One region of the Saccharopolyspora sp. ID03-671 genome, then DNA from elsewhere that is predicted to be linked to it. Evidence: riboswitches for the same ligand, from Rfam matches in the RefSeq annotation. Region 1 holds a riboswitch; each other region holds the start of a gene.
What was found. Region 1 has a riboswitch for cobalamin ahead of REH65_RS23295 (HoxN/HupN/NixA family nickel/cobalt transporter). Riboswitches for the same ligand answer to the same signal wherever they lie in the genome.
Positions count from the first base shown of each region.

Region 1 (4,614 bases):
GCGGCCACGCCCAGCGCTCCGGTCGGGTAGCCGCTGGCCCAGAAGAAGACGATCGGGGCGGCCAGCGAGAGCGGTATCGACCGCGAGGTTTGCATGGCTAACAGAATCCGGCCTCGAACAGCTCGGCGTCCAACAACGATAAGCGATCGCGATCGATCGCGGATGCTGATCGGTCTAGGCTGGGCGCATGAGTGCAGTGCTCGACGTCGTCGCGCTGCGCAGCCTGGTGGCCGTCGCCGACTGCGGCGGGTTCCACCGGGCCGCGGCGGCGCTGTACCTGACGCAGTCCGCGATCAGCCAGCACCTGCGCAAGCTGGAGCGGACCCTGGACCGCAAGCTGGTCGTCCGCGAGGGCAGGCAGGCCCGCTTCACCGCCGAGGGCGAACTGCTGCTCGCCGAGGCCCGCCGCATCCTCGACGTGCACGACGACGCGGTGCGCAGGCTCGGCGCGGAGGGGCGCGGCACGCTCGTGTTCGGCTCCACCGAGCACGCCGCCGACCGCTTCCTGCCCGAGCTGGCCTCCGGGCTGCGCGCGGCGTTCCCGGACCGCGAGATCCGCTTCCGCCTCGACCGCACGGCCCGGCTGGCCGACTCCGTCGATCGCGGTGGCATCGACATCGCGCTGCTCATCGACGACACCGTCGACGAGCGCAGCTTCGACGCGGGCCGGTTCCGGCTGGAGTGGTTCTCCGCACCGGGCTGGGAGCCGCCGACCGAGGACCGGCCGCTGCCGATGGTGGTGTTCGACCAACCGTGCACCCTGCGCAGGCACGCGATCGCAGCGGTGGACGCGCTCGGCCGAGGCCCGGACCTGGTGTGCGAGGCCGCCGATCTCTCCGGCGTCCTCGCGGCGACCCGCGCGGGCCTCGGCGTCACGCTCCTGCCCTCGACGCGGACGCGGCCGGTCGGTCTGGTCGAGCGCCGCGACCTGCCTCGCCTCGACCCCGTCGAGCTGCGCGTCCGCGCCCGCCCGGGCCTGCTCCCGGACGTCCCCGCGGTCGCCGCCCGAGTCGTCCGCGACGTCCTCACGGCGGTCGCGTGATCACCCACTCGCGACAGTTCTCATGAAAACCGTCCGTTCCCAGGGTGGGGGAAGTTTTCATGAAAACTGTCATTTCCCCGAAGGGGATCGAGTGCCGGAAGGCCTCCGTTCACGAGGGAACAGGGAGGTTCTCATGAAAACCTCCCCCACTCCGAGAGGACGACGTTTTCATGAGAACTTCGACTCCCCCGAGGGGATCGTGGGGGTGTTCACCTCCAGGTGGTGGGGAGGTTTTCATGAAAACCTCCCGTTCTCGGTGGGGTGGGGTCCGGCCTCAGGCCGGGAGGTGGACCCGCCGGTGGAGGCGGTCCCCGATGTCGTCGGAGGCGTGGTCGAGGAGCTTGTGGCCGAGCTCGAACAGGGCGCGGGCGATGGCGATCTCGTCGCCGATCTGCGGTACCTCGGGATCGTCGGGGTGCCTGCGCGCCGTGCCGTGACCGTGCAGCGGCTGCCCGCTCGGCGTGGTGAGTCCGACGTCGGCCGTCGTCTTCGCTCCCGCCTCCACGACCTGCATGTTCAGCGTGATCGAGTGCGTCTCGTTCATGATGACCTCCTTGACGCGCGTCGAGCCGAGCAACGGGCTCACCCGACCGAGTACCCCGATCGAGCCGGTTGAAAGCGCCTTCGGTCGAAGGGTGCGGCCGACTAGATCACGCAACGTGATCGATTTCACCAGGTTTGACCTCGGACCGTAGATCAGGCAAGGATGACTGTCGCCGACAGTGCAGGAACCCGGTGCGAATCCGGGACGGTCCCGCCACTGTGACCGGGGAGTGGTCCCCACCCATCGCCACGGCTGCCACCAGCTGGAAGGCGGGGGAACCACGCCGATCCGGGAGTCAGGACACTGCGCGCCGGCCCCGTGCCGCGAACCCGCGGCGCGCGGCCACCGAACCCCGGGCGGGAGAACCCAGGAGGTCGGAGATCCCATGAGTCGGGATGCCGAAGTGAGCCGGCGCACCGCCGGCTGGGGCGCACGCGAGCGCCGGAAATCAGCGGCCCTGCTGGCCGCCATCGGAGCACTGCACCTCGCGGGCTGGGGTGCCTACCTGCTGCACGAACAGGCGTTCAGCGCCGCCGGGGGCCTCGCCGCCGCCGGCACCACCGCCTACCTGCTAGGCCTGCGGCACGGCTTCGACGCCGACCACGTCGCCGTCATCGACGACGCCACCCGGCTGCTCATGCAGCGCGGCAGGCGCCCGGTGTCCACCGGCATGTGGTTCGCCCTCGGCCACGCCAGCGTCGTGCTGCTGCTGGCCTGCGCCGTCGCCTTCATCGCCGGACCCGCCGCCCAGCAGTGGGCCGAGCAGACCGGCGTGCGGATGGCCACCTTCGTCCACCTGATCGTCGTCATCGTGCTGACCGCCCTCGCGGTGCTCAACGGACTCGTGCTGCGCGACGCCTGGCGGCTGCTGCGCCGCGCCCGCAGCGGCGCCGTCGACGAGGACGAGGTCGAACTCGTCCTGGGACGGCGCGGACTGCTCGCGCGCGTGCTGCGCGGCCGAATGCAGGGCGTCGCCCGCTCCTGGCACCTGTTCGGCATCGGCCTGCTGTTCGGCCTCGGGATGCAGACCGCCACCGAGATCACCGTGCTGGCGATGGTCACCCCGGGTGCGAACCTCTCGGCCATCGCCGTGCTGAGCCTCCCGCTGCTGTTCGCCGCCGGGATGTGCACTGTCGACAGCGTGGACGGAATGCTGATGTCCCGCGCCTACACCTGGTCGCTGGCCCGCCCGCTGCGGCGGCTGTGGGTGAACGTCACCACCACCGCGCTGACCGTCGGGCTCGCCGCCCTGGTCGCCTTCGTCGTCCTCTGCGGCCTGCTGGCCGACCTGGGCGTGGACTTCTTGAGCGGGATCGCGGCCATCTCGGACCAGTTCGAGCTGCTCGGCTACCTGACCTTGGCGCTGTTCCTGCTGGTCTGGGGCGGTGCGGCGATGTGGTGGCGGTTCACCGCACGAAAAAGCGCGGAAATCGGATAGGGAACAGGGAAGACCATGAGGCGCGCAGTCCATCCGATCGAGACCGAGTCCTACCGGATCATGCGGTCCCGAGCCGACTTCGACCGGTTCGCACCGCTGACCCGCGCGGTCGTCGAACGCGTCGTGCACACCACCGCCGACCCCAGCTGGACCGGTGAGGTCGTCGCCGACGAGGACGCCCTGCGGCAGGGCCGCGAGGCCCTGCTCTCCGGCGCGCCGCTGATCACCGACGTGCGCATGGTCGCCTCCGGCGTCACCGCCCGCGAGGTCACCATCGGACTGGACTTCCCGGGCGTTGCCGACCTGGCCGCGTCCGACGGGCTCACCCGCTCCGCGGCCGGGATGCGGCTGGCCACCCGGGAGCACCCGCGCGGCGCGGTGTGGGCGGTCGGCAACGCACCCACCGCGCTCACCGAGCTCCTCCGGCTCGCCGACCACGGCGAGCTGGAACCGGCGCTGATCATCGGCGTGCCCGTCGGGTTCGTCGGCGCCGTCGACAGCAAGGCCGCTCTGCGGCGCAGCGGCCTGCCGGCCGTGAGCACCCTGACCGAACGCGGTGGCGCGGCGATCGCCGCAGCCGCCGTCAACGCCCTGCTCTACTGGGCAGAACCTGGAGGTAACCGGTGACCGAACCGCTGCTGGTCGTGGGCCACGGCACGGTGGACGAGCGCGGAGTGGCCGAGTTCCACTCCTTCCTGGAGCGGCTCAAGGCGCGCATGACCGCCGCCGGAGTCGACGCCTCCGGCGGCTTCATCGAGCTGTCCGCCCCCGCGGTCACCGAGTCCTGGACCGAACTCACCGACAAGGGCCACCGCCGGATGGCCGCCGTGCCGCTGGTGCTCGTCGCCGCGGGCCACGGCAAGGGCGACATCCCCGCCGCGCTGGAGCGCGAGGTCCGCCGCCACCCGGGCACGTCGTTCGTCTTCGGCCGTCCCCTCGGGCCGCACCCGATCCTGCTGGACCTGCTCGCCGAGCGGATCGCCGAGCAGGTCCCGCGCGAGGAATGGGCCGACACCGCAGTGGTTCTCGTCGGCCGCGGCTCCACCGACCCCGACGCCAACGCCGAGGTGTGCAAGGTCTCACGCCTCTTGCAGGAGACCTGCGGCTTCGACACTGTTGAGACCGCGTTCATCTCCCTGGCATCGCCGGACGTCCCCGGCGGGCTGGACCGGGCTCGCAAGCTCGGGGCCAAGCGCGTCGTGGTGGCCCCGTACTTCCTGTTCGACGGCGTGCTGCCGCAGCGCGTCGTGACGCAGGCGCGCGAGTGGGCCGACACCGCGCAGGACATCGACGTCCGGGTCGCCGGATACCTGGGAGACTGCGACGCCCTGGTCGACCTCGTCGTGGAGCGCTACCACGAGGCCCTCCACGGCGACATCCGGATGAACTGCGACACCTGCGCGTACCGGGTGCTGCTGCCGGGATTCGAGGACAAACTGGGTGCGCCGCAGACGCCGCACCACCACCCCGACGACCCGACCGGACACGGTCACGCACACGGACACGCACATGGCCACTCCATCGGATAACCACTACCTCGCCGGACTCGACCTCACCGGTCGCCGCGTCGTGGTGGTCGGTGCCGGGCCC
Region 1 is NZ_CP134054.1:5,023,387-5,028,000, forward strand. Features, by position in the region: gene REH65_RS23280 (DMT family transporter) at 1-95, opposite strand, end outside; gene REH65_RS23285 (LysR substrate-binding domain-containing protein) at 188-1,042, shown strand; gene REH65_RS23290 (DUF1876 domain-containing protein) at 1,317-1,586, opposite strand; cobalamin riboswitch at 1,768-1,892, shown strand; gene REH65_RS23295 (HoxN/HupN/NixA family nickel/cobalt transporter) at 1,990-3,024, shown strand; gene REH65_RS23300 (precorrin-8X methylmutase) at 3,040-3,651, shown strand; gene REH65_RS23305 (sirohydrochlorin chelatase) at 3,648-4,553, shown strand; gene cobA (uroporphyrinogen-III C-methyltransferase) at 4,534-4,614, shown strand, end outside.

Region 2 (4,614 bases), 3.2 Mb from region 1:
GCGAGGAACGGCAGCAGCATGTAGAAGCCGACGTTGATCCCGAACTGGTTGACCACCAGCAACCGCGCGGGCGTGGACAACCGCAGGAAAGCTCCCTTGCTCGTCATGATGTCGCGCCCTCCTCGCACACCGGGCACCACTGCCCCGAGGTGGCTCGTCGGCAGCACGGATCAGCCACGGTGCGGCACCGCGCCCACCGCCGGCCCACGGCCTCGCGCGGGTGGTCCACGGTGGAGGGCATGGCGGCGCGTGCGACCAAGTCGTGGTGCCGGCAGAAGTCGTCGTCGTAGATGGACTCCCAGTACCGGTCCGGACCGTCGGGGAAGACCGCCACGACCCGATCCGAATCGAGTTCCCGCGCGCACCACGCGGCGACCATCGCGGTCGAACCCGTGCTCCAGCCACCGCTGACGAAGCTGCGCGCGGCCAGCCTGCGGCACGCGTCGGCCGCCTCGGCAGGCCCCACCCAGTGCACCTCGTCGAACTGGTCGTAGGCGACGTTGCCCGGGTGGATGCTGCTTCCCAGCCCGCGCATCAGGCGATGCCCGGGCACTTGGCCGAACAGGCTCGACCTCGGCGAGTCGACGCCCACGACGCGCACTCCGGGCCACCGCTTGCGCACCACCGAGGCGATGCCCGCGCTGTGACCACCGGTTCCCACGCTGCACACCACCGCGTCGAGCTCGTCGAACTGCACGGTGAGTTCGCGGCCCATCTCCCGATAGCCCGCTGGGTTGTCCGGGTTGTTGTACTGATCCGGCCAGTAGGCGCCGGGAATCTCCGCCAACAGCTCGTGCACCCGGTCCAGCCGTGCCCGCTGCCACCCACCGACCGGATGTGGTTGCGGGACGATCTCCACGCGGGCGCCGTAGGCGCGCAACAACCGCCGGGTCATCTCGTCGAGCTCGGAGTCGGCAACGATGACCACCGGATGTCCCAGCGCCGAGCCCACGAACGCCAGTCCCACGGCGAGGGTGCCGCTGCTGGACTCGACCACCGCAGCCCCGGTGCGGAGCTCACCGCGCTCGCGGGCGCCGCGCAGCATCGACAGCGCAGCACGGGCTTTCATGGTCGCCGGACCGACCGACTCCAGCTTCGCCCAGAACCCCGGGTGCGGTCGCGGAAGCGGTGTCGCCACGCGCAGCACTGGGGTGTCGCCGATGAGATCGAGCAACGACTCGCACTTCCTGCCACCCGCGACACCGTCGGCGGCGCCCTGCTGCAGCGGGATCACCCTAGACCCCCTCGGTAGAGGTGGACGTCGGTGTCGCCGCCGCTGAGCCAGAAGAACGGGTACGGCTCGGCCGACAGCCCCGTGATCTCCTCGCCCAGCATCTCGCGGAACACCGCGCTCCCGCTCTGGGCGAACATCACCAACGGCAGCTCCCGCGACCGGCACAGCGCGGCGATGGAGTCGAACGTGCCGTTGCCGAGCACCATTCCGGACGCGAGCACCGCGTCGGCACCGTCGATCGCGCGCTGGTGATCGGTGAGGACGGGTTCCTCCCACTCCGTCACGCCGCCCTTGAGATCGCAGGGCACGTAGTCGATCCCGCGTTCGCGCAGTGCCGCCAGAAGCGAGTTGACCACCCCGACCACGGCGACCCGCCCGCCTGCCGGCACTTCGACCAGCTCAGCCACAGCACGGGCACGCGCCGTGGACTTCTCCAGCGAGGTCCCCGCGGGCACTCGCACCGAGCGCGCCCGCGGGTGCCGCGCGTGCGGCACCGCATCCCCCAGGCAGGCGTCCAGCGCGGCCACCCGCACCGCCGTCACGGGGTGCCGCAGCAGCTCGGCCAAATCGGCCCCGACGATTTCGCGCACGACCTCGTCGTCGATCTCACCGGGCTCGACCGCGCAGGAGCCCACCGCTGAGCCCACCCGCACGCTCAGCACCGCGTTCACATAACCGCTGCGGCGCCCCACGTGCTGCGCCGCCTGCACGGTCAGGAAAGCCACCGATGTCTTCGCCTCGACGGATTTCCCGTCCCGATCACCGATCACGCGTTCCAACGCCGAATGAGCGCGCTGCCGCGGAAAAGGAAAACTCACAGACACAGTTGTCTCCACATCGCAAGAGGAACGGCCACGAAGCGCATGGCCCTATGCGATGCGGACAGCAACGAGACGAGCCCTCGACAGGCCCGAAAATGACACGACGACCCACTGATCCGGACGCACCGGTGACCTCCTCCGGGGCTCCGCGACCCCGTACGAATCGGCGTGACGACGCGAGTCTCCTGACTCGTGGATCGACGTCGCCTTCAGCCTTCCCACCGGACACTCGGCAGTGGCTCGAACGAAGACGACTCCTCACTCACAGTGGCGGGACCGTGCCGGATTCACACCGGCTTCCTCCACGCCGTCACATGGATGTTCGAACCAACATCGCAGCAGGAACCGCGCGCAGTCAATCGCCAAGTGATATCTATTGCACAGATCTAGCAACAATGATGATCTGTTCATTTGAACATGTGGAGGTGGAAATGCTGCAGGAGAAAGTCCGCGTGCTCGGGGATTACGAGGTGCGACGCGCCCGCAGAGAAGACATCGACAATGCTCGGACGCTGATGTTGAACACCTTCTACTGGGTCATGGGCCACGGATACGTTGCCGAGTGGCACGCCGACGTGATCGACCTCGAACGAACCTACTTCCACACACCAGGCCAAGCACTGTTCGTCGCCACGCTTGGTGACGAAGTCGTCGGGACGGCCGCTGTCCGCGCCAGTGGGCCGAAGAATCCACCACACCCGAAGTGGATCGCCGACCGCTACGGCACACCCGGTACCGCCCAGCTGTTCCGCACCTACGTCAATCCCGAACACCGAAGGAACGGGCTCGCCCGTGCCCTGGTGGAGCAGTCATGCGAGTTCATCGCCGAAACCGGGCGTTATGACACGATCTACCTGCACACCAATCCGGCGATCGAAGGCGCAGAACCCTTCTGGCGCAGCGTGGCCAAGGAGATCTACGACGCGCGGAACCACAGCCAGTACAGCCCGACCATCCACTTCGAGATCCCGGTACCACCAGCCACGACCGGCACGTGACCTGCGCTCTCGCTACTGGTACCCCCCGGCATCAACGGATCGGGGTTCCCCGGCGCCCACCACACCGTTCACATCCTTGCCGTGGTCGCCGCGCGCAGCTCCGATCCTGTGGACTACTTCGAGGCGATCAAGGTGTCGAAGTCAGGGAAGGAGTCGGCGAGGCGGCTGCCGGTGAAGTTGCCGACCCAGCCGTCCTCGTCGTGGAAGAAGCGGACCGAGACGTAGTCCGGGCGAGTGCCCATGTCGAACCAGTGGGTCGTGTGGGCGGGGACGCTGATCAGGTCGCCCGCTTCGCACAGCACCGCGTACACGCGGTCGCCGACGTGGAGGTAGAACACGCCTGCGCCGCGGGCGAAGAAGCGATCCTCATCGTCGTCGTGGGTGTGCTCGGAGAGGAACTTCTCGCGAGCCACGGCCGCCTTCTCCGCCCACTCCGGCGTGCCCTCCGGGATCATGCTCATCGCGTCCACGAGCACGTAGCCCTCGGTGTCCACGACGCGCTGCACCTGGTCCGAGTACGCCTCGAGCACCTCGTCACATGTCGGCTCGGCCGGCAGGTCCACCAGCGGCCAGCGCTCGAACCGGACGCCCAGCTCCTTGAGCTCGGCGGCGATCTCCTCGCCGTCGGTGGACCGCAGCAGCACCTCGTCGGGGGCGTCGTCGGCCCACACCGTCAACAGCGTCATCACGCACTCCCTTCAACAACGTTCATGCTGGTGGCCGTGGCGAACCGGAGCAACCACTCCAGGCATTCGAGCCGGTGGCGAGCCTCGAGCAGGTCCTCGCCCCAGACGTAGACCCCGTGCCGCGCGACCAGCAGCGCAGGCGTGTCCGCGCGGAAGCCGCGTTCGAACGCATCCCCCAGCACCGTCATGTCCTGGCCGTTGCCGATCACCGGGATCGTCACGACGTCGTCGTGGGCGGCGCGGCCGAAGCCCTTGAGCATCTCCAGGTCCCGCAGGACGACACCGTCCGGCCAGCGCTCGGCGGCCAGCACCGGGGCCGGCGCGTGCACGTGGACCACCGCACCCGCGCCCGACACCGACGCGATCCGGGCGTGCAGGCCCGCCTCGGCCGAGGGCTTGCCGCCGTCGACGGCGATGCCGTGCTCGTCCACGACCACCGCGTCGTGCTCGGTCAGCTCGCCCTTGTCGCCGCCGCTGGCGGTCACCACCAGGCGCAGCGGATCCCGGGACAGCACCTCCGAGAGGTTTCCCGACGTGCCGCGCATCCAGCCCATCGCGGCGTAGCGCGCGGACTCGGTCGCCAAGCGCGCCCCGATCTCGATCACCTCGTCACCCACCGGGCACCACCTCGACCTCCGGCAGCTCCTTCACCGCGCGGTGCGGGCCGAAGTCGGCGTCGGCGAACGGCTCACCGGGACGGGCCAGGCCGACCGTGCGCCAGCCGGCCGCGGCGGCCGCGTCGAGTTCGGCGGGCACGTCGGAGAAGAACACGATCCGCCCCGGCTCGGCCCCCAGCGCCTCCGCGATCGCCCGGTACGACGGCTCCTCGCGCTTCGGGCCCGCGTTGGTCGTGTCGAAGTGCCGACCCTCGAACA
Region 2 is NZ_CP134054.1:1,080,417-1,085,030, forward strand. Features, by position in the region: gene REH65_RS05080 (MFS transporter) at 1-107, opposite strand, end outside; gene REH65_RS05085 (PLP-dependent cysteine synthase family protein) at 104-1,234, opposite strand; gene REH65_RS05090 (Rossmann-like domain-containing protein) at 1,231-1,959, opposite strand; cobalamin riboswitch at 2,213-2,388, opposite strand; gene REH65_RS05095 (GNAT family N-acetyltransferase) at 2,487-3,053, shown strand; gene REH65_RS05100 (acireductone dioxygenase) at 3,167-3,739, opposite strand; gene mtnB (methylthioribulose 1-phosphate dehydratase) at 3,739-4,356, opposite strand; gene mtnC (acireductone synthase) at 4,349-4,614, opposite strand, start outside.
Region 2: linked by a shared signal. The riboswitch ahead of REH65_RS05090 (Rossmann-like domain-containing protein) and the one ahead of REH65_RS23295 (HoxN/HupN/NixA family nickel/cobalt transporter) in region 1 are both predicted to bind cobalamin.

Region 3 (4,614 bases), 2.3 Mb from region 1:
TCGGGCACTCCCCTGGCCCTGACCTTCATGGTCGTGGCCTCGATCGTCGCGGTCGCCCACAACGGGCTGGCCTTCACCGCGGTCGCCGAGATCGCGGGCCCGCACTGGAGCGGCCGCGCCATGGGCGCCCAGAACACCGGCCAATCACTCACGGCCACCGCCGTCCCGCCGATCATGGGCGCGGTCATCGCCGCCGCCGGCTACCCGATCGCCTTCGCCATCGCCGGCTGCTGCGCCCTGCTCGCAGTCCCGGTGGTCCCCACCGCACCACCCCGCTCCCCCGAACGAGTCACCACATAACCCCCTCACCTGCGAATTTCCCCACCCCGTGTCGAAAACCCCGGTTTTCACGCGTCAAAAACCGCTGTTTTCGTCGCGTGAAAACCGGGGTTTTCGACATGACGCGCCCTGCGGAGCGCGTCAGGGGGTGGTCCGGGGTGGGTCGGTCTTGAGGGCCTGTTGGGATTCGAAGAGGGCCATGACGCCCGGGTGGTCGCCCTCCGGCCAGGTGTGGGGGCGCCAGAGGCCGGACTTGAGGAGGGCCCGGCCGCAGTGGACGAACAGCTCCTCGACCGTGACCACGACCGCCAGCTCCGGGGGTGTGCCCTTGACGGCGAGGTCGGCCATGAAGGGGGCCGAGCGGACGACGGTGGCGGTGCCGTTGACGCGCAGCACGTGGGTGACGCCGGGGATCATGAACAGCATCCCCACCTGCGGGTTCTCCAAGATGTTGTGCAGCCCGTCCACCCGGCGGTTGCCGGGACGCTCGGCGTAGGCCAGCGTCTTGCCGTCGTCGAAGACGACGACGCTGCGGGCGGTGTCACCGCGCGGCGAGACGTCGAGCCTGCCGTCGGCGCCGGTGGTGGCCACGAGGAACAGCCGCGACCGCTCGATGAAGCCGCGGCTGACGCCGTCGATCCCGGAGACCACCTTCTCGGCGATCTCCGGGTGCGGCGGTTCGACGATCTCGCGGAGCTGCGCCGCCGAGGTGACGTGCTCGGCCTCGGCCGGGTCCCACGAGGTCACGCGTCGTTCTCCTTGCCGGTCGGGGTCGATCAGCCCTGCTTGGCCTGCTCGATGAGCGGGACGACCTTGTCGACCGCGTAGGACATGCCCGCCGCGGTCCCCGCCGAGAACGCCTGGGTGGCCTGCTCGTCGTGCAGCACCACCGAGCGGCCTTCGCGGACCGAGGGCACCTGCTGGAACATCTGGTCGCGGTCGATCTCGGAGGCGGCCAGCCCGATCGGGAACATCACGGTCAGGTCGGCGTTGAACAGGTCCATCCGCTCCGGGGAGACGCTGACGAAGAAGTTGCTCCCGGCCACCTGCTGCACGGCGGGCGACTGGCGGAAGCCCAGCCGCTCCATGAACTCCAGCCGGGACCCGCCGTTGACGTAGGCGCCGTAGGAGCCGACCATCTTGGCGCCGACCGCGACGGTCTTGCCCGCCCACTGCGGGTGCGCGGCGGCGGCCTGCTGGAACTTGCCCTCGAGGTCGGCCTTCTGCTGCGCGGCCTCCGCCTGCTTGCCCAGCGCCTTGCCGACCATGTCGAGCTGCTGGTCCCAGGTGGTCAGGTAGGACTCGCCGCCGCCCTCGGGGATGCTCACCACCGGCACGCCGAGCCGGTTGAGCAGGTTGTAGCGCTCCTTGTCGCCGCTGGCGCGGGTGTCGAGGATGAGGTCGGGCTGCAGGGCCGCGACGCTCTCCATGTCGACCTCCATCGTGCCGAGCATCTTCGGCGGCGTGGTGTAGCGCTTGTCGGCGGGGATCCACGGCGGGACGCCGTCCCCGCCGACGGGCAGCCAGTCGGCGGCGCCGACCGGTTGCACTCCCAGGCTCAGCGCCGTTTCGGCGTCGCCCCAGCCGAGCGCGACGACGCGCTGGGGACGCTCGGGGACGGTGACGTCACCGAACGCGGTCTTGATGGTGACCGGGAACTGACCGTCGGCCGATCCGGCCGCGGGCTGCTCCCCCTCGGGACCGGCTGCGCCGCAACCGGTCAGGGCGATTCCCAGCAGGACCGTCATGATCAGTCCCAGGGTCCGCATCCAGCGCATGTCCACACCTCACTCGTACTTAGGTGCGCCTAACTTAACCAACCCTCAGTGCGGCGTCCAGGGCGGGCCCTACCGAGCGTCACCGACCTTCGTCACATTCGTCCGAACTGGACGGCCGGCGAACTGGATAGCCGGGGGCATGAGCAACTTCACGCGCGCTCGCGCGTTGAGCTTCACGACGGTCGGGAGCTGCGGAAGGACGCGAGATGGACAGGCTCAACGGCAAGCGCGTGCTCGTCACGGGCGGAGCGTCGGGGATCGGGCGGGCCAGCGTGCTGCGGCTGCTCGACGAGGGTGCCCGGGTGCTCACCACCGACATCGACGAAGCCGGGCTGAAGGAGACCGCCCGGCTCGCCGCCGAGGCCGGGACCTGCGACCGGCTGGGCACGCTGCCGCTGGACATCGCCGCCGAGGACGCCGTGGACTTCACCGTCCCCGCCTGCGCCGAGCAGCTCGGCGGGCTGGACGTGCTGGTCAACGCGGCCGGAACGCTGCACACGGCGCGCACGCACGAGTGCTCGCTGGAGCTGTGGAACCGGATCCTGGCCGTCAACCTCACCGGCACGTTCCTGGTCACCCGAGCCGCGTTACCGGCGCTGCTGGCAACCGGCAACGGCGTGGTGATCAACTTCAGCTCGACGTCGGCGAACTTCGCCCACCCGTACATGGCGGCCTACGCGGCCAGCAAGGGCGGCATCCAGTCCTTCACCCACGCGATCGCCCTGGAGTACGCCAAGCAGGGCCTGCGCGCGGTGTCGCTGGTCCCGGGCGGGATCCGCAGCGGCATCACCGAGACCACCGCCGACAAGCTGCCCGCCGACACCGACTGGGACCTGTTCACCAAGCTCTCCCCCGCCCTGGGCAGCGGCTTCGCCCCGCCGGAGCACGTCGCAGGCGTGGTGGCGATGCTCGCCTCCGACGACGGCGCCTTCATCACCGGCACCGAGATCCGCGTCGACGGCGGCACCCACCAGTAGGCGACCAACCCGTTAGACTCGATCTCGAGCCGGTCGCCACATGTGGCCGTGAGGGAATCCGGTCGGAAGCCGGAGCTGACGCGCAGCGGTAGGGGTGACGGGCGAACCCGAGCCACTGGATCACGGATCCGGGAAGGCGGTTCGCCCGGCGGAGCCCGAGCCCGAAGACCTGCCGGCTCCCCGGAGCCGCACCCGGTTCCGGGAATCGGCCGACCGGGTCTCGCGCATGGGCCCGGGGTGAGGATTTCCGCACGACGTGTTCCGACTCTGGACGCGCACGAGCTCGATGCTGCTCTGCGCCGCCGCTCTCGCCGCCTGCTCCGCACCTGCTACGGAGTCCGCTCCGCCGCGGGTGACGATCCCCAACTGCGACACCGAGGTCGCGGTGTCCGAACCGCCGAAGCGGGCGGTGAGCCTGAACCAGTCGACCACCGAGATCATGCTCTCGCTCGGCCTGGCCGACCGGATGGTGGGCACCGCGACCTGGACCGACCCGGTCGACCCGGCGCTGGCCGCCGACAACGCCCGGGTGCCCAGGCTCTCCGACAACAACCCGTCGTTCGAGTCGGTGCTGGCCACCGAACCGGACGCGGTGCTGGGCGCTTACCGAGCGGTGTTCACCGACGAGGGCGTGGCCTCCCGCGAGCGCTTCGCCGAGCTCGGCGTTCCGACCTACCTCTCGCCCTCCAACTGCCTGCCGGAGGAGGCGCCGCTGGGCGAGCCGGTCGAGCTCGACGACATCTACCGCGAGGTCCGCGAGATCGCGGCGATCTTCGACGTCACCGATCGGGGCGAGGCGCTGGTGGCGCAGCTGCAGCAGCGGGTCGCCGCCGCGCGGGCCAAAGCCGTTGCCGCGCAGGACACTTCGGTGCTGTTCTGGTTCGCCCGCACCGAATCCCCCTACGTGGCGGGCTCCACCGGTTCACCGGCGATCATGACCCGCGCACTGGGGGTGCGCAACGCCTACGACGACGTGACCTCGATGTGGCCGCAGGTGTCGTGGGAGGACGTGCTCGCCCGCGACCCCGACCTGCTGGTGCTGGGCGATCTCACCCGCGACGGCGAAGGCGATTCCCTCGCGGCCAAGCAGGAGTTCCTGCGCACCGACCCGGCGATGTCGCGGCTGCCCGCGGTGGCCGCCGGCGACTGGATGCCGATGACCGGCACCGAGATGAACATCAGCCTGCGCACCATCACCGGCATCGAGCGGCTGGCCGACCGGCTCGCCGAGCTGGAGCGCAGGTGAGGACCGGACGGGTGCGCGCTCCGCTGATCGTGCTGGCCGGGATCCCGGCGCTGCTGCTGTCGATCGCGGTGGCGGTCACCCTCGGTCCGGCGCCCCTCTCGGTCACCGACGTGGCCGGGGTCGTGGGCGCGCGGCTCGGTCTCGGCGAGACCGACGTCTCGCGGATCGGGCAGGGCATCGTGTGGCAGCTGCGATTGCCCCGCGCGGTGCTGGCCGCGATCTGCGGCGCCGGTCTCGGGATGTGCGGGGCGGTGCTCCAGTCGTTGCTGCGCAACCCGCTGGCCGACCCGTTCCTGCTGGGCGTGTCGGCCGGGGCCTCGACCGGCGCGGTGCT
Region 3 is NZ_CP134054.1:220,474-225,087, reverse strand. Features, by position in the region: gene REH65_RS01085 (MFS transporter) at 1-300, shown strand, start outside; gene REH65_RS01080 (MSMEG_1061 family FMN-dependent PPOX-type flavoprotein) at 421-1,026, opposite strand; gene REH65_RS01075 (iron-siderophore ABC transporter substrate-binding protein) at 1,056-2,057, opposite strand; gene REH65_RS01070 (SDR family NAD(P)-dependent oxidoreductase) at 2,264-3,034, shown strand; cobalamin riboswitch at 3,048-3,226, shown strand; gene REH65_RS01065 (ABC transporter substrate-binding protein) at 3,291-4,280, shown strand; gene REH65_RS01060 (iron ABC transporter permease) at 4,277-4,614, shown strand, end outside.
Region 3: linked by a shared signal. The riboswitch ahead of REH65_RS01065 (ABC transporter substrate-binding protein) and the one ahead of REH65_RS23295 (HoxN/HupN/NixA family nickel/cobalt transporter) in region 1 are both predicted to bind cobalamin.

Region 4 (4,614 bases), 2.1 Mb from region 1:
ATGAGCCGTGGATCCGGAGCACATCACGTCTGACACACCCCGGCGGAATCAAGGCCCACGCACGGTTCGTACCTCGGCCTGCTGAGCGTCGACGATTCGCTGCGCCGGCGTCGAAGAAGGAGCTCCGTGCACGGCGCTGCCGAAGCCGCAGCGCACCTGGGTCCGCGCTGGAGATCATCCTCACCGGGACGGATTCTGGCCGAGCAGCGCCTGCCGCAGCTGCGACACTGATGGCGCGCCCGAGACTCGACCGTCGGCGTCGCGGTAGAGCCGGCAGGACACATTCGCCGCGAGGCCAGGCTCGGCGAACGGATCGATCCCGTCGACCAGCAACGTCGGCGACCCGGTCATACCGGCCCGAACGGCCACTGCGGGGTCGTCGATCACTTGCACCGCGACCTCGAGGTCGACATCGCCGAACGCGTCCTGGAGCCGCTGTCGCAACAGGGGCGCGTTCGGGCAGTCGGGCACTTGCAGGATGTCCAACCTCATCGCCGTTCCGCCCGCCTCACTCGCAGCGCACGCAGCACTGAGCATCGCCGATCGGCCCTGGCTGCAAGCTCACTGCCGCGCACACCACGCCGTACTCAGTCGGGAGCGAGCCCAGCCGAGCTGGCGCACTGACTCCACCTTATTCCTCTCAGACTCACTACTCTACTATCCAGCGTAGTGATCTGCTGGAAACGCTGGCGGGTGCTCCGGCTTTCGGGCACAACGGTGCGCCGTCTACTACGAGGAGCGACGGTGACCCGTACCTCTCCGCAACCTCACTTCATCTGCTGCACCGACACAACTGTGAAAATCTTTCGCCGAGCGATGCTGTGCACGATCGTGGCCCTCGGGATCGGAGCAATTCAACTGCCCGCAGCAGCGCATACCAGCCTGGCCGGAAGCGTTCCAGCCAGCGGCGTTGCTCTTGAGCACTCCCCCGGCACCGGCCGATTCCGCCTCAGCGAACCAGGCAGCCCGAGCCTGCTCGACGTGGCGCTCACTGGCCAAGTTCAGGCTCTCCCAGTAGCACAGCAAACGAGTCAGCGTGACAACGTTGCAACACAACCATTTCCGTTGTTGAACAACGGAAGCTACGCACTGGTCCATCAAGTCGTCCATGCCGGCACTCAGCGGGCCACAGCCCCTGCGTCATTTGCAGCCCCCGCTTCCACAGCCGGACCTTCAGCCTATTCGGACAATGGCTCAGTGGCTCCACTCTCGAGGCCACACGACGAAAGCAACTATGAAACCGGCTCTTTCGTCTGGCTGGTTGGCGGAGGCGCCTTGTTCACGCTTCTGCTGGCTGTTGCGGCGGTCGTCGTTCTCTTCAGGGGCCGCGATCACTAGGTCCCGTTCCCAACTGGACCCAAACGCACTGTCAGCACCCCGAATCGCGCCCGCAGCGAGCTAAGACCCCGCCCGTCCTTGAGGTGACGAAGGCCGGGCGGGGACCGTCGCTATGGTGTCGTTGCCGGTGAGGCTGTCGTGGTCACTCGTTGTTTTCGGGGCTCGTTGAGCAGACCGAAGGCGAAACCGAGGACCGCCCACATTCCGGCGAGTTCAGCGAGTGAGGCCAACCGGAAGCGCCACAGCAACGCTGCGGGCACGTCCGGAGGGACGGGGTCCGGGTTCGAGGGACACGACCACAGGACGAGGCCGGTCAACACGATGCCTCCGACAGCTGCAGCGGTACTGCGGCGTGCCTGCGACCAACCGTGAACGGCCAGGTACCGGTGTAGGTAGCCCACCGCGTGCAGGATCGCGATGCCCACCACGATCAGCGAGAAGTACGCGACCGTGCGGAAAGTGACCGACTCCGGAGCCCCGACCCCTGGTGGGTTCGCAGGATACTTCAGCGCCGGTAGCAGCGACACGGCCAAAAACCCGGCCGCAGCGAGCTGGAGGCTCCGTCCGAAATCGGTGCGTGCGGGCAGCCGGTGCCGGTTGTGGGCGAACACGACCGCGAAGATCGCCCCGATCGCCAACCCGACGACAAGGGCGGCGACCATGCCGCCGACCACCTGAGTGGAGCGGCTGAACAATTCCTCGTGGGCGTGCTCACCGGCGGCCTGCGGGCGTGCTTCCTCGACATCGAGCGCAGCGCGGAGCGGGGTTTCGACCAGCAGAAGCGAGACCAATGCGGCCGTGAGGCCGGCGAGCAGCCCGGCCAGCAAGCCCCGCCGCAGGAAAGTGGCGAATGGCGAGCTCATGGGTGTCCCCGTTCAGTGGCAGGGCACGCCGAGAGCGTGGCGGCCGTCGTGCGTGAACTCGTGGACGGTGTCCGCCGCCTGCGCGAGCACGGCACCGTTTTCCTGAAGCACGACGTAGAGCAGAACGATCGCGAACGCGGCCAAGGCCCAAGCCCAGACGGGAACTTGGATGCGCTGTGCAGCGGGCAGACCAGCGGTGGTCATGTCAAAACCTGCCTTCCATCTCTCGTGGAACGTGGTGTTACTGCCGCAGCCGGTCTCCTGGCTTCCGGATCGGCGCTCCCCTTGGCCTTCCCAGACACCAACGCGGTGCCCAGTGGCGAGATCAGGGTCGCTCCCCGGTCACAGTGGCGAGGACCACGCCGGATTTCCACCGGCTTCCCGTGCACTGCGGCAGCAGAAGAGTACGAGGAGATCGCCGAGCCCACAACAGCCGATCCCGCGACGAACCTCACTGCATCGGTTCTCCTGCACATCAGGTCCAATGCCGGGGTGCAGGATTCATCAAAAGCCGCTCTGGACCAGACCACTCGCTCGCTGGCACGGCCCCTCGCCGGCGCCAACGAGGTCCTGGCATGGGAGTCGTACTGCGACGAGACCAACGGATTCTTGGCGCGAAACGTCCAAGCCTGGCAACGTTTGGCCGGATTTCAACATCACCGCGCGGGCACGGTTCTGGTGGCCTTTCGGGCTTCGTGGCTCGCGCTGTGCGCAACAGTTCCCGAGCACCACTTCGGATGGCCTGTCCCTTCGCTGGCCGAAGCATCCGTCGTGGTTGACGCGGACGGGTTGGTGCACGGTCTTGTGCTACGTGATCGATCGTGCGCCAACGCCTGGTGGCCCAACGTTTCCCACTTCCTCGCACCGCTCACCCGTGGACTCGAAGCTATCGGCGGCCCACCAGCAGACAGCGATCAGTACTGGGGCAACGCCGTCGGTTTGCTCGGCGAGGTGCTGCGACGGCTCGCCGCAGACGGGGCCGGAGGTGACGTGCTCGCCACCGCAGTGCAACTGCGCGCTGAGACCGGCCGAGCAGACCTGCTCGACGTCGGCGCGACGCAGAGCGGATTGTGGTCCCGACGTCGAACATGCTGCCAGCTATGGCGATCCGGCACTGGCTACTGCACAGAATGCGTACTCCACAACGCCCCACGCCGGAAGCCGCGATGACCCGACAGCGACGGGCCCACCGCTGCCCGCACAGCCATCCCAGGCATCAGCAGCCACGGCCAAGAGCGGCTCGCAACACCATTCGACAGGGCCGGTCGCCCACCCAAGCCGGCGGAAGCCGGTCGAGCCGGTTGTGCGCCACTGCAACGGGCGGCGTATCCCGAACACGGCTGAGGTTCCCATCGCGACGCCAACATCCGCGGCAACCAGCACGGCTGCGCCATTGACGCGGTTGCCCACAATCGCGATCTTGCGTCCGTTGCTCAGCGAGCCGAGCAGGCGGGCCTGTCGCAGAGCCGCCGCTCGTCACGCACGGCAACAGATTTCGATCAGTTCCTCTTCTGTTCGACCAGCCCGCAGTGACACTTGATGCTTCCGCGGCACCTTCCTACTCAACCAGCACTCCATTCCGCTGCCCGTCACGTCCTAGTAGTGCTTTGTTAGGTCGGTAATCGGTGGATGTGTTGGTGGCAGGTGGGGCAGGTGCCTGACCAGGTGGCGAGCAGTGTTTGCAGCTCGCGGATGACCTTGTAGAGGGTCAGGCTGCCCCAGATGCTTTTGGGTTGTTCAGGCGGAGGGTGGTGAGGAACAGGTGTGCTGCGGAGGCCAGGGTGACGTGGCGGTGCCAGCCGGTGAAGGATCGGCCTTCGAAGTGGTCGAGTCCGAGGCCGGTTTTGAGTTCGCGGTAGTCGTGCTCGATGCGCCAGCGGATCTTGGCCAGCCGTACCAACTCTGTGGCCGGTGTGTCGGCGGGCAGGTTCGAGATCCAGTATTTGATGGGTTCTTCGGTATCGGGCGGCCATTGGGCGATCAGCCACCGTGCAGGCAGCGATCCATCCGGTTGCAGGCGTGGCTTGCGTCCGGCGACACGGACAGGCATGGCGACGAATTCCGAGCTGAGCTTGCCTCGGGAGCCTTCCCGCCACGTGATGGTCGTGCCAGCGTCGCGTCCAGCGCCAAGGACGTGCTGGCGCAGACTGATCGGCTTGTCCTGGTACCGGGGCCCAGGGCGCGGGCCGCGCCCGGAATAGGGCCGCAACTCCGGGACCGCGTCGATGGTATGAGCGGTGGCTTCACCCTTGACCTGCACCACGTAGGACAAATGGCGATCCTCCAACGCGGCCCGGAAATGGGCGTTGTCGCCGTAGCCGGCGTCGGCGACAACCACCGGCGGCGCAAGCCCCCATTCGGCCAGTTCATCGAGCATCTCCACCGCCATCATCCACTTCGGACGGTTCCGCTC
Region 4 is NZ_CP134054.1:7,119,165-7,123,778, reverse strand. Features, by position in the region: gene REH65_RS33130 (alkylmercury lyase) at 181-492, opposite strand; gene REH65_RS33125 (copper resistance protein CopC) at 817-1,338, shown strand; gene REH65_RS33120 (CbtA family protein) at 1,449-2,201, opposite strand; gene REH65_RS33115 (CbtB-domain containing protein) at 2,214-2,405, opposite strand; cobalamin riboswitch at 2,435-2,609, opposite strand; gene REH65_RS33110 (IS701 family transposase) at 3,910-4,614, opposite strand, start outside.
Region 4: linked by a shared signal. The riboswitch ahead of REH65_RS33115 (CbtB-domain containing protein) and the one ahead of REH65_RS23295 (HoxN/HupN/NixA family nickel/cobalt transporter) in region 1 are both predicted to bind cobalamin.